Regions from separate parts of the Erwinia sp. 009765445 genome, predicted to be linked through region 2. Evidence: riboswitches for the same ligand, from Rfam matches in the RefSeq annotation. Region 2 holds a riboswitch; the other holds the start of a gene.
What was found. A riboswitch is a leader RNA that binds a small molecule or an ion and turns the genes downstream of it on or off. The one in region 2 is predicted to bind thiamine pyrophosphate.
Positions count from the first base shown of each region.

Region 1 (5,777 bases), on a different contig from region 2:
AACGCCTGCTCCACGCTGGCATACAGCGTCTGGTCATACTGCGTCGGGTAGCTCAGCGTTTCGTTATGGTTCAGTTTGACCATAAAAGGGATCCGGTGCGCATAGCGGCGCGAAACCGAAGCCAGCACGCCATAGGTCGAGGCCACACAGTTACAGCCTGACTCTATCGCCAGCTCAACGATATTTTTCGGATCGAAGTACAGTGGGTTCGCCGCGAAGGATGCGCCCGCGGAGTGCTCAACGCCCTGATCCACCGGCAGGATGGAAAGGTAGCCGGTGCCCGCCAGACGCCCTGTGTTGTACAGCGTCTGCATGTTGCGCAGCACCGCAGGAGAACGATTGTTATCGATCATCACGCGATCAACATAATCCGCGCCCGGTAAATAGAGGCTGTCCGCTGGAATGGTCATGCAGCGATGTTGCAGAAGAGTGTCCGCTTCTTTGCCCAATAACTGTACGATGTCCGTCATGATAACTCCTGTCTTAAGGTGGGAGGGCAGGCTAATCCCTGCCCCACTCATGTGAAAATCTGACCCCAAACAGCGTGGACCCATCACCCCACTTAACGCAAATTGCTGACTCCATTTTTCAGAACGATCCCTGTGAAAAATTTATAAAAAATCGCCTACCACCAACGATGAAAATGGTGCACCGGACCGTGTCCGCCGCCCACTTCCAGCGAATCAGCCTGTTCGAGCGCGTCCTGCAGCCACTGCTTCGCTTCCTGCAAGGTTGAGAACCAGTTATCGTGCCGTGGCCGCAGCGCCGCCAGAGCAGCAGAAAGCGTACAGCCCGTGCCATGAGTGTTTTTGGTGGCTATGCGGGGGGCCGTAAAACGTTCCTGATGGTCGCGGGTGAACAGCCAGTCCGGGCTCTCTTTATCGCTCAGATGGCCGCCTTTCATCAGTACCGCCTGGCATCCCATTTTCAGCAGCTTCTCTCCCTGCTGGCGCATCTCTTTCTCATCGCGAGCGACAGCACATTCCAGCAGTGCTGCGGCTTCCGGCAAATTTGGCGTGATAAGAGAGACCTGCGGCAATAGTCGCTCACGCAGCGTGGCAACAGCCCGGGGAGAAAGTAGCGGATCGCCGCTTTTTGCCAGCATCACCGTGTCCAGCACCACCCATGGGATAGCGGCTGAGATCAGTCCATCCGCCACCACTTCCACAATATCGCTCTCGCTGAGCATGCCGATTTTAACGCTGTCGGTACGCACATCACTGAGTACGGATGAGAGTTGCGCAGCCACGAAATCTGGCTCAACCCGACAGACCGACTGCACGCCACGGGTATTTTGTGCCACCAGCGCGGTAATCACGCTGGTGCCGTAAGCACCCAGCGCGGAAAATGTTTTGAGGTCGGCCTGAATCCCTGCTCCGCCGCTTGGATCGGTTCCGGCAATGGTCAGTGCATTAATCCGCTTCATACCATCACCTCCGCATCCAGGCCATACAGCGCGTCGAGGAACAGCGGTTCAAAGCTGCCAGGCCCCGCAGCAGCAGAGGCCGCCCTTTCTCCGGCCAGGCTCATCACACGACATGCGCTGGCAATGTGCGTCAGCCTGTCACCCGGCAGCGCGGAGAAACCAGCCACTACCGCCGATAATGCACAGCCGGTTCCCACCACGCGCGTCATCAGAGCTGAGCCTCCGGGGATTTCCAGCAGCCGTTGTCCGTCAGTGACGTAATCCACCTCCCCCGTCACTGCCACAATTGCACCACAGGTTTGCGCCAGCAGGCGGGCAGCCTCCAGCGCAGCGGCAGAACTGTGCAGGCTGTCAACACCGCGCCCTGCCACAGCCTGGCGTGCCAGCGCCATAATTTCTGAAGCGTTACCGCGAATGGCCGCCGGACGATGTTCCAGCAAACGCTGGCAGAAATCAGTCCGGAAAGTTAGTGCGCCCACCGCGACCGGATCCAGCGTCCAGGGATGGCCCACTTTATTCGCGGCCTTAACGGCAATCAGCATCGCTTCGCTGCGCGCGGCAGTTAAGGTGCCGACATTGATCAGCACACCATCAGCAATGGCGCTGAATTCAGCGGCTTCCTGCGGCTCAATAACCATCGCCGGAGAAGCCCCCAGCGCCAGCAAAACATTGGCGGTAAAAGTCTGCACCACATCATTGGTCAGGCAATGCACCAACGGCGCGGTGTGGCGGAAAAGAGTAAGTGAAGCAGCGGCCTGAGGGGCAGTGAAGAGATGAGGTTGGATCATGGTAACACTCCCAACCGGCGATCAAGAAGGCGATGCACTCCGGCATCTGACTTCCCTCCGCTGGCATTATCCAGTTCAGGTTCGACGGGTTTTTCTCAGCCCTTTCTTTGGAAAGAAACGGCACCCCGAGTCATTGATAAATCAGTAAATTTTTGATTATTCCACTTACCAAGTTAGATAAAGCATAAGTGACTTGATCCCACTTTGTAAACCACTTTTGATCCCACTTGTGATCCCATTTTTGAATCAGATTTCAGGCATAAAAAAGCCACCCTGAAGGTGGCTTATCATCGGCTTATTTATTCAACATCGAACTGCCCATATCAAATGTCAGGTTATCAATCCCGTTGTTATAAACTTCACTGGCAGTTGCCGATACAGCACTGCTGAATGCAGTTCCATCCGGCACAACACTGACCTGAATCCCCAAGTTGTTAGTAATAGGCGGGACTGCCATTTGTGCATTGGCAAACATGTTGCTCGCCTGAGGCTGCGCCTGTGCCATTGTCGCAATCTGGGATGACCCACCAGTTAAGAAGTTATAGGCCTGCTGAGCTTTCTCTACACCGTAACCGATTGGGGAGTCTGTGTAGTATGCTCCATTCTCCGAAAGATGCTGTTTTGTCCCGAATAGTTCAGTATTCATCCGGTTAGCCCATCCAGCTAATGCAGTTGACCATTCCAGCAGCTTCGCGGTTGTCTCCCCCGCCATGCTCCCCAGGCCTTCGATTAGCGGTTTAGCTGCTACAAAGGCGTCATCCAAACTTTTGGTCGATGCCCCGGCTGATTCTAGGGATTTTGCAAAACTCGCAGCGAAGGTGTCCTGCAATGAGTCTCCAACCTGATCCGCTTTTTGCCCAAGATTATTCAGAAAATCAACGTTTTTCTGTTGAGAAGCGTTTAGAATCTGGCCTGTGCTAACAAGATTATCAAGAGTATCGATAACGTTCTCACCATTATAACTAACTGATTTTGTAACATAAGAGAAGTCATTGACCACCTCTGACAGAGCGGTGAATTCTGACTCTGTAAGAGTCGCGGATTTTCTAAGTCCTTGCAAGAGCACCGCTAATTCCACAGGACCTTTTACTCCACGTAAAGTAGAACCAGCTCCTTCTCTACTGAAGCCACCACGTGTGGTCATTATTTTCAGCCAGTCAGACATTTCACCACCACCACTGAAGGCCCAAGATCCGTCTTTGGCTTGCTTCCATTGCCCTTGACTTAACTGCCCGATCTTGTCCTGGGTGTCCCTGGCAATATCAGAAATTTTTTCATAGGACAGTGAGAAATGATGTGGCCTTCACAACTCAGGTGCGCCATCAGCGCAAACTGCAGCAGGAAGGCGCTAACGACTGGTTGCTGGCTGGCGGCATTAATATTAACTTTTAATCCTCACATGCGCCGGGCAGACCTCCCCGCCCGGTGCGCTCAAGATCCAGGCTATCCAGAACATCCAGACGCCAGATTTCATGCATCGCCACAAACAGCAGACAGATCGTCTTGATCATCTTCAGCAACCCCGCAATACCCTAAGCGGCGGCCATGTCAGTTTTGTCTTTATTGACACTGGCCTGCCTTCCTGAAACCGTCAACTCAGATCCGGGAATGTTTGCCGTTCCTGCCCTTTTTGCTACAGTCCGGCTATAGATTACTTTGGGGCGACAGCTCGCCCACCGCACAGGCCACAATAAAACGAATTATGATCAGACCGCTTAATGAACAATATGGCATCAGCGTGGCGGCACTCAAAATGCTGCAATATCTGAAACAGATTTCACGCGGAGATCGCGGGTTTTCCATTCTTGATACCGCGCTGAACCACCGCTGCAACGTGACGCCACCCGATAATTTCAGGCTGCTCGATGAGCTTTTTGAGGCCGGCAAAATTGATTACGATTACTGCGGCACCGGACTGGATGGCGAGCGGCATGTTAAGCCGGTCTGGTAAGTCGCCGCAGATCGACAACCACCTGGTACCGCGTTAACCCGACTTTGCTAAAGAGATGACTATGGCCATACGCCCCTTCACCGAAGCCGATCGCCCCTTTTTACGCACGCTGTTTCTCGCTTCACGCAAGGCAAACTGGCACTGGCTGGACGGCAAAGAGTGGCGGCTGGAAGATTTTGATCGTGTGACACTGGGTGAGCGGGTTCTGGTCGCGGAAGACGATGGGCATCGCACCGGTTTTGCCGCCGTTCTGCCCAATGATAATTTCCTGCACAGCCTGTTTGTTGACCCCGCCTGGCAGGGTCGCGGCGTGGGTAGCGAACTGTTGAAAGCGGTGCAAGCTGGGTTTACCTCAACGGGTGCGCTGAAATGCCTGAAAGCCAATGTCAGGGCGCAGGCATTTTATCTGAAACACGGCTGGAAAGTGATCGGCAGCGGAGAAAGTGAACAGGGTGAATACCTGCTGATGCATTACGTGCTTTAAGTGCTTAATACCTTAGATTTGTGGGTTTTTTGGGTTTTTGGGTTTTTGGTTTTTTGGTTTTTTGGTTTTTTTAAGCAGACGATGCAGAAGCTTAAGGCGTGGGGAAGGCTGGCCGGGAATAAAGCGTCTCAGGCCAGGGACGGCCTGAGTCGGGCTGCCAGGGACGGCGCCTTTTGCGTCTTTATGAGCGGCCAACCTTCCCCTCGCAGGCACTGAATTTGCCTTTTTTAGTGCGACCTGCGTACCATTCGGGTACTTCAGAAACCTGCCTTACACTGCGCGGAACGCGATATCTTCGGGAATAACTTCCCCTTCCCAGTAAAGCTGCGCAGCCACCAGTCCTGCCAGTTGACGGTACATCATCGTGAACTCGCTCTCAGGACGGCGCACTACCGTTGGCTGACCGTCATCCAGATCTTCACGCAGGGTGATATGCAGCGGCAACTGGCTCAACAGACGGGTGTGATACTGCTCCGCCAGCTTTTCTGCCCCACCAGTGCCAAAAATCGGCTCATGATGACCACAGTTGCTGCAGATATGCATGCTCATGTTTTCCACCACCCCCACCACCGGCACATTGACCTTCTCAAACATCACAATGCCTTTACGCGCATCGATCAGCGCAATGTCCTGCGGCGTGGTCACCACAACGGCACCGGTGACCGGCACGTTCTGCGCCAGTGTCAGTTGGATATCCCCTGTGCCCGGCGGCATGTCCAGCACCAGATAATCCAGCTCCGGCCACAGCGTTTCATTTAGCAACTGCATCAGTGCCTTGCTGGCCATCGGCCCGCGCCACACCATAGCATTGTCATCGGTCACCAGATAACCGATGGAGTTGGTCGCCAGCCCGTGCGCGATAATCGGAGCCATGTGCGTACCATCCGGAGAGGTTGGTCGCTCATCCCGCGTGCCGAGCATATCCGGGATAGACGGGCCGTAAATATCAGCATCCAGCAGGCCCACTTTAGCCCCTTCAGCCACCAGCGCCAGCGCCAGATTCACGGCAGTGCTGGATTTCCCCACCCCGCCCTTTCCGGAACTGACCGCGATAATGTTCTTAACACCGTTCACTCCGGCATGATTTTTCACCCGCTTCAGCGTGGCAATGTTATGACTCAGCCGCCA
Region 1 covers NZ_JBYUWC010000019.1:70,540-76,316, reverse strand. The annotation lists gene fbaB (class I fructose-bisphosphate aldolase) at 1-470, opposite strand, end outside; gene thiD (bifunctional hydroxymethylpyrimidine kinase/phosphomethylpyrimidine kinase) at 626-1,426, opposite strand; gene thiM (hydroxyethylthiazole kinase) at 1,423-2,214, opposite strand; TPP riboswitch at 2,250-2,352, opposite strand; gene AC3Y5R_RS19385 (hypothetical protein) at 2,510-3,379, opposite strand; gene AC3Y5R_RS19380 (hypothetical protein) at 3,603-3,725, opposite strand; gene AC3Y5R_RS19375 (hypothetical protein) at 3,917-4,165, shown strand; gene AC3Y5R_RS19370 (GNAT family N-acetyltransferase) at 4,227-4,649, shown strand; gene apbC (iron-sulfur cluster carrier protein ApbC) at 4,920-5,777, opposite strand, start outside.
Region 1: it holds a riboswitch for thiamine pyrophosphate, as region 2 does, so the genes downstream of both, thiM (hydroxyethylthiazole kinase) here and thiC (phosphomethylpyrimidine synthase ThiC) in region 2, are expected to answer to the same signal.

Region 2 (5,777 bases):
GCCGGTTGCAGCCATCGCTTCCAGCCACTGTCCGCCGCCTTTGGTAAACAGGGTCACCGGCACACGACGACCGTCGTTTTCATGCAGCAGGCCATCGACGATTTTGTGCATGTAATTCAGTGAGAACTCCAGATAATCACGGCCGGTCAGCACGCCACCCCAGGTATCAAAAATCATCACTGACTGTGCGCCCGCACGGATTTGCGCATTGAGGTAGAGCGTCACGCTGTCTGCCAGCTTGTCCAGCATCAGGTGCAGAGTCTGCGGCTCGGCGTACATCATCTTTTTCAGTTTGGTGAAGGCTTTGCTGCTGCCGCCTTCGACCATATAGGTCGCCAGCGTCCACGGGCTGCCGGAGAAGCCGATCAGCGGCACTTCACCCTGCAGATTTTTGCGGATGGTACGCACGGCATTCATCACATAGCCCAGTTCCTGCTCCGGATCCGGGACTGGCAGCTTTTCAACATCTTCCCGGCAGGTCACCGGGGAAGAGAAACGAGGACCTTCACCGGCTTCAAAATAGAGGCCCAGCCCCATCGCATCAGGGATGGTCAGAATATCAGAGAACAGGATCGCGGCATCCAGCGGATAGCGACGCAGAGGCTGCAGCGTCACTTCACAGGCCAGTTCGGCATTTTTGCACAGCGACATAAAATCACCGGCCTGGGCGCGCGTGACTTTGTACTCTGGCAAATAGCGTCCGGCCTGGCGCATCATCCACACTGGCGTCACATCTACCGGCTGGCGCAGCAGGGCGCGCAGATAACGATCGTTCTTCAGTTCACTCATCTTTAATGACTCTCTCTTTTTCAGGCGCGCAGTATACCATTCATTCCGCCTCGGCGCGGCAGAGGACAACGGTATCTTCAATCAAACGGCGAGCCACGGTCCCCGCAGGCGGCAGCTGTGGCAACGCATCAAAGCGATACCAGCCCGCCTCCAGCAGCTCTTTCGGATCGATGTTGATTTCACCACTGTCGTAATCGGCCATAAACGCCATCATCAGCGACTGAGGGAACGGCCAGGGTTGCGAGGAAATATAACGCAGATTTTTCACCTTCAGCCCGCTCTCCTCCATCACCTCACGCGCTACTGTCTGCTCCAGCGTTTCGCCCACTTCGACAAAACCGGCCAGCACGGTGTAAACGCCGTTGCGGTGTTTGGTGTGCTGCGCCAGCAGGATCTCTTCCCCGCGACGGATGGCCACGATAATGCAGGGCGCGATCTGCGGATAATAGCGCTGACGGCAGTGACTGCACAGGCAGGCCCATTCGGTTTTGCTGTGGTGCATCTCATGACCGCAATAGCCGCACCACTTATGAGAACGATAAAACTCTGCCAGCTGGATCCCACGCCCGGCAAGCTGGAACAGGCCAACGTCCTGATCGAGGATCTGCCGCAGCGATCCCATCTCTTCTTTACGGCTACCGCAGATCAACCACACCGGCTCACCCTGCCATTCGCCGATCAACGATCCTTTCGATCCACTCAGGCCTAATTCTTGTGCATTGCCGTATGGTAATTGACCTTTTGGTAACCAAAGTTTATGTTCGTGGCTGACAACCCACCAGCCAGCGTCTACGCTTGAAATCTCACGTTGCATAAATTTGCTCATCCTCAGCTTCACGGTGCTGGATTGGGGTTAGAGATAAAAATTAAACACTTACGGAGTCACTCATGCTTAACCAGTTGGAAGTTCTGACCGCGCGCGTTGGCGGGTGCAGTGACCTGGTAGACTTTTGTCTGCGCTCACGTAAGCAGCTGCTGGTTGCCTATTATCAGATGGTTGGCATCAAGCCTAACAAGGATTCGCTGACTACGCTCGATGAAAACGCGCTGGATACTTTTTGCCAGAGTCTGGTGGACTATCTTTCTACCGGTCACTTCACCATTTATGAACGCTTTATTGAAGAGATGGAAGGCAGTGAACAACTGGCAAAAGCCGCGCTAATCTATCCCTCTCTGCAGGCGAATACTGAGCAGATAATGCAGGTTTACGATTCTCATCTCGAAAATGCTATCGATGATGATAACTGCCTGGCGTTCCAGACAGCGCTGTCGGCCGTGGGCGAAGCGCTGGAGGCCCGTTTCACACTGGAAGATAAATTTATTCAGCTGGCGCTGAATAAAAACTCGGAGCAACTGGGTGCGGCTAACGATTCCCCGCTCGCTCGCCCGGCCTGAGAAGTTAGCAGTTTGTAAAACCCTTGTAGTTTCCAAAAAGCCCCTTTATGCTGAGTGGGCAATTAAGTGACCCGCCACCAGGCGTTCACACTCGTTCTGCCCTCCCCGCTGTGGGAAGCAGAATTCTTCTTGTCGGAGTGCCCCACGGGGCTGAGACCGTTAATTCGGGATCCGCGGAACCTGATCAGGTTAGTACCTGCGAAGGGAACAAGAGTAAAATTCAGTGATGGTGTGTCCCCGTATATCCTCACACCCTGCACTTACTCCTCCGAACTCCGGACAAGCAACTTTCCCTATTTATTCAGGAACGTGCTATGTCTACCGTTGATAAAAAACCCACCCGCCGTGAGCAGCGTGCTGAAGCACAACAGTTTATCGATTCCCTGCAGGGCACCGCTTTTCCCAACTCTAAACGTATCTGGCTGACGGGCTCCCGTGACGATATTCGCGTGCCAATGCGCGAAATCCAGCTAAGCCCGACAATGGTTGGCGGCAGCAAAGATAACCCGCAGTTTGAGGATAACGAGCCAGTGCCGGTCTACGACACTGCCGGACCTTACGGTGATCCTGAAGCGAAAATCGATGTGCATGCCGGTCTGGCACGGCTGCGTAATGAGTGGATCATCGGGCGTGGCGATACTCAACCAATTGAGCAACTCAGCTCGGTTTATACTCAGCAACGGCTGGCCGATGAAGGGCTGGATCACCTGCGTTTTGATAATCTTCCGCATCCACGCCGGGCGCTGGCTGGCCGCTGTGTTACCCAGATGCATTATGCACGCCTGGGAGTGATCACCCCTGAGATGGAATTTATCGCGCTGCGGGAAAATATGGGACGCGAGCGTATTCGTGGGGAAGCCCTGCTGCAGCAGCATCCGGGCAACAGTTTTAGCGCTCATCTGCCGGAAAACATCACGGCCGAATTCGTCCGCCAGGAAGTTGCTGCTGGCCGTGCGATCATCCCGGCCAATATCAACCACCCGGAATCGGAGCCGATGATCATCGGTCGCAATTTCCTGGTGAAAATCAATGCCAACATCGGCAACTCGGCGGTCAGCTCCTCGATCGAAGAAGAAGTGGAGAAGCTGGTGTGGTCAGCCCGCTGGGGTGCCGATACCGTTATGGATCTCTCCACCGGTAGAAATATCCACGAAACCCGCGAGTGGATCCTGCGTAACAGTCCGGTACCCATCGGCACGGTGCCGATCTATCAGGCGCTGGAAAAGGTGAACGGCATTGCCGAGAACCTTAACTGGGAGATCTTCCGCGACACCCTGCTTGAGCAGGCCGAACAGGGCGTGGATTACTTCACCATCCATGCAGGCGTGCTGCTGCGCTACGTGCCGATGACCGCCAGGCGCCTGACCGGCATCGTTTCCCGCGGCGGCTCAATCATGGCGAAATGGTGCCTGTCGCATCATAAAGAGAGTTTCCTCTACCAGCACTTCCGCGAAATTTGTGAAATCTGTGCGGCTTACGACGTCTCCCTGTCGCTGGGCGATGGCCTGCGTCCGGGCTCCATTCAGGATGCCAACGACGAGGCTCAGTTTGCCGAGCTTCACACGCTGGGCGAGCTGACCAAAATCGCCTGGGAATATGATGTGCAGGTGATGATCGAAGGCCCCGGCCACGTGCCGATGCAGATGATCCGCCGCAATATGACCGAGCAACTCGAGCATTGCCACGAAGCCCCGTTTTATACCCTTGGCCCGCTGACCACCGATATCGCGCCGGGTTATGACCACTTCACCTCCGGTATTGGTGCAGCGATGATCGGCTGGTTCGGCTGCGCCATGCTGTGTTACGTGACGCCGAAAGAGCACCTTGGCCTGCCGAACAAAGAGGATGTGAAGCAGGGACTGATCACCTATAAGATCGCTGCCCACGCGGCAGATCTGGCAAAAGGCCATCCTGGCGCGCAGATCCGCGATAACGCCATGTCTAAGGCGCGTTTCGAATTCCGCTGGGAAGATCAGTTCAACCTGGCTCTCGATCCGCACACAGCCCGCGCCTACCACGACGAAACGCTGCCGCAGGAATCCGGCAAGGTCGCACACTTCTGCTCCATGTGTGGCCCGAAATTCTGCTCGATGAAGATCACCCAGGAAGTGCGCGAATACGCGGCGAAGCAGGAAGCGGAAGCCAGACCGATTGAGATTGGCATGGCCGAAATGTCAGAAGCCTTCCGCCAGCGCGGCAGCGAGCTGTATCACCCTGCTGATGCACTCTCGCCGGAGGAAAAAGTATGAGCCGTGGCCCGTTTCCCGTCACGGAAGAGCGACTTGGCCTCTATCCGGTAGTTGAAACGGTGGAGTGGATCGAGCGCCTGCTGGCGGCTGGCATACGCACTCTGCAACTGCGCATTAAAGACCAGACGGAAGCCGCGGTCGAACAGGATGTGGCTGCCGCAATCGCACTGGGCCGACGCTACCGGGCGCGGCTGTTTATCAATGACTACTGGCGGCTGGCGATCAAATATCAGGCTTACGGTGTTCATCTGGGTCAGGAAGACCTGGACACCGCCGATCTGGATGCGATCCACCGTGCCGGTCTTCGTCTGGGTCTGTCCACCCACGATGATGCCGAGTTGGATCGCGCCCTGGCCGAGCAGCCTTCCTATATCGCGCTGGGCCATGTATTCCCGACGCAAACCAAAGAGATGCCCTCTTCCCCTCAGGGACTGGAAGAGCTGAAGCGCCATGTTTCACGATTAAAAGGAGTCTCAACAGTAGCGATTGGCGGTATCACTCTGCAACGCGCTCCTTCTGTGCTGGCAACCGGCGTGGGCAGCATTGCTGTGGTCAGTGCTATTACCCAAGCTGCGGATTGGAAATCTGCCACGGAACAGCTGCTGGCGCTGGCCGGAACAGGAGGTGCCGCCCATGTTCAGTGACAGCGATTTTATGCGCTACAGCCGCCAGCTGCTGCTGGAAGAGTTTGGTCTGGATGCCCAACAGAAGCTGCTGGCGGCCAGCGTGCTGATTGTAGGGCTTGGCGGGCTTGGCTCTCCTGCCGCGCTGTACCTCGCCGCGGCTGGCGTCGGTAAGCTGCTGCTGGCCGACGACGATAAGGTGCATATCAGTAACCTTCAGCGGCAAATTCTGTTTCGCAGCAATGAAACTGGCGAACCCAAAGCAGCCGCAGCGAAAAGGCATCTGCAATCACTGAACCCACAGGTGGAGTTTATCGCCGTGGAGCATCGTATGGATGCGAAAACACTGAAAGAAGCGATGCAGTGGGTCGATCTGGTGCTGGACTGCAGCGACAACATACAAACCCGCCAGGCGGTGAATGAAGCCTGTTTACAAAGCGCCACGCCACTGATCAGCGCCAGCGCGGTTGGCCTCAGCGGCCAGCTACTGGTGCTGACTCCTCCCTTCAGGCACGGCTGCTACCGCTGCCTGTGGCCGGATGATGCCGAACCGCAGCGCAACTGTCGGACGACGGGCGTGCTGGGGCCGGTGGTCGGCGTGATGGGAACGCTGCAGGCGCTGGAAGCCCTGAAGATGCTGTCAGGCCACGCTTCATCGCTGGACGGTAAGCTGAGGCTGTTTGACGGCCGCCAGCAAACCTGGCGCACGCTGAACCTTGAG
Region 2 covers NZ_JBYUWC010000012.1:6,216-11,992, forward strand. The annotation lists gene hemE (uroporphyrinogen decarboxylase) at 1-789, opposite strand, end outside; gene nudC (NAD(+) diphosphatase) at 830-1,603, opposite strand; gene rsd (sigma D regulator) at 1,678-2,184, shown strand; TPP riboswitch at 2,308-2,408, shown strand; gene thiC (phosphomethylpyrimidine synthase ThiC) at 2,499-4,433, shown strand; gene thiE (thiamine phosphate synthase) at 4,430-5,077, shown strand; gene AC3Y5R_RS14290 (HesA/MoeB/ThiF family protein) at 5,067-5,777, shown strand, end outside.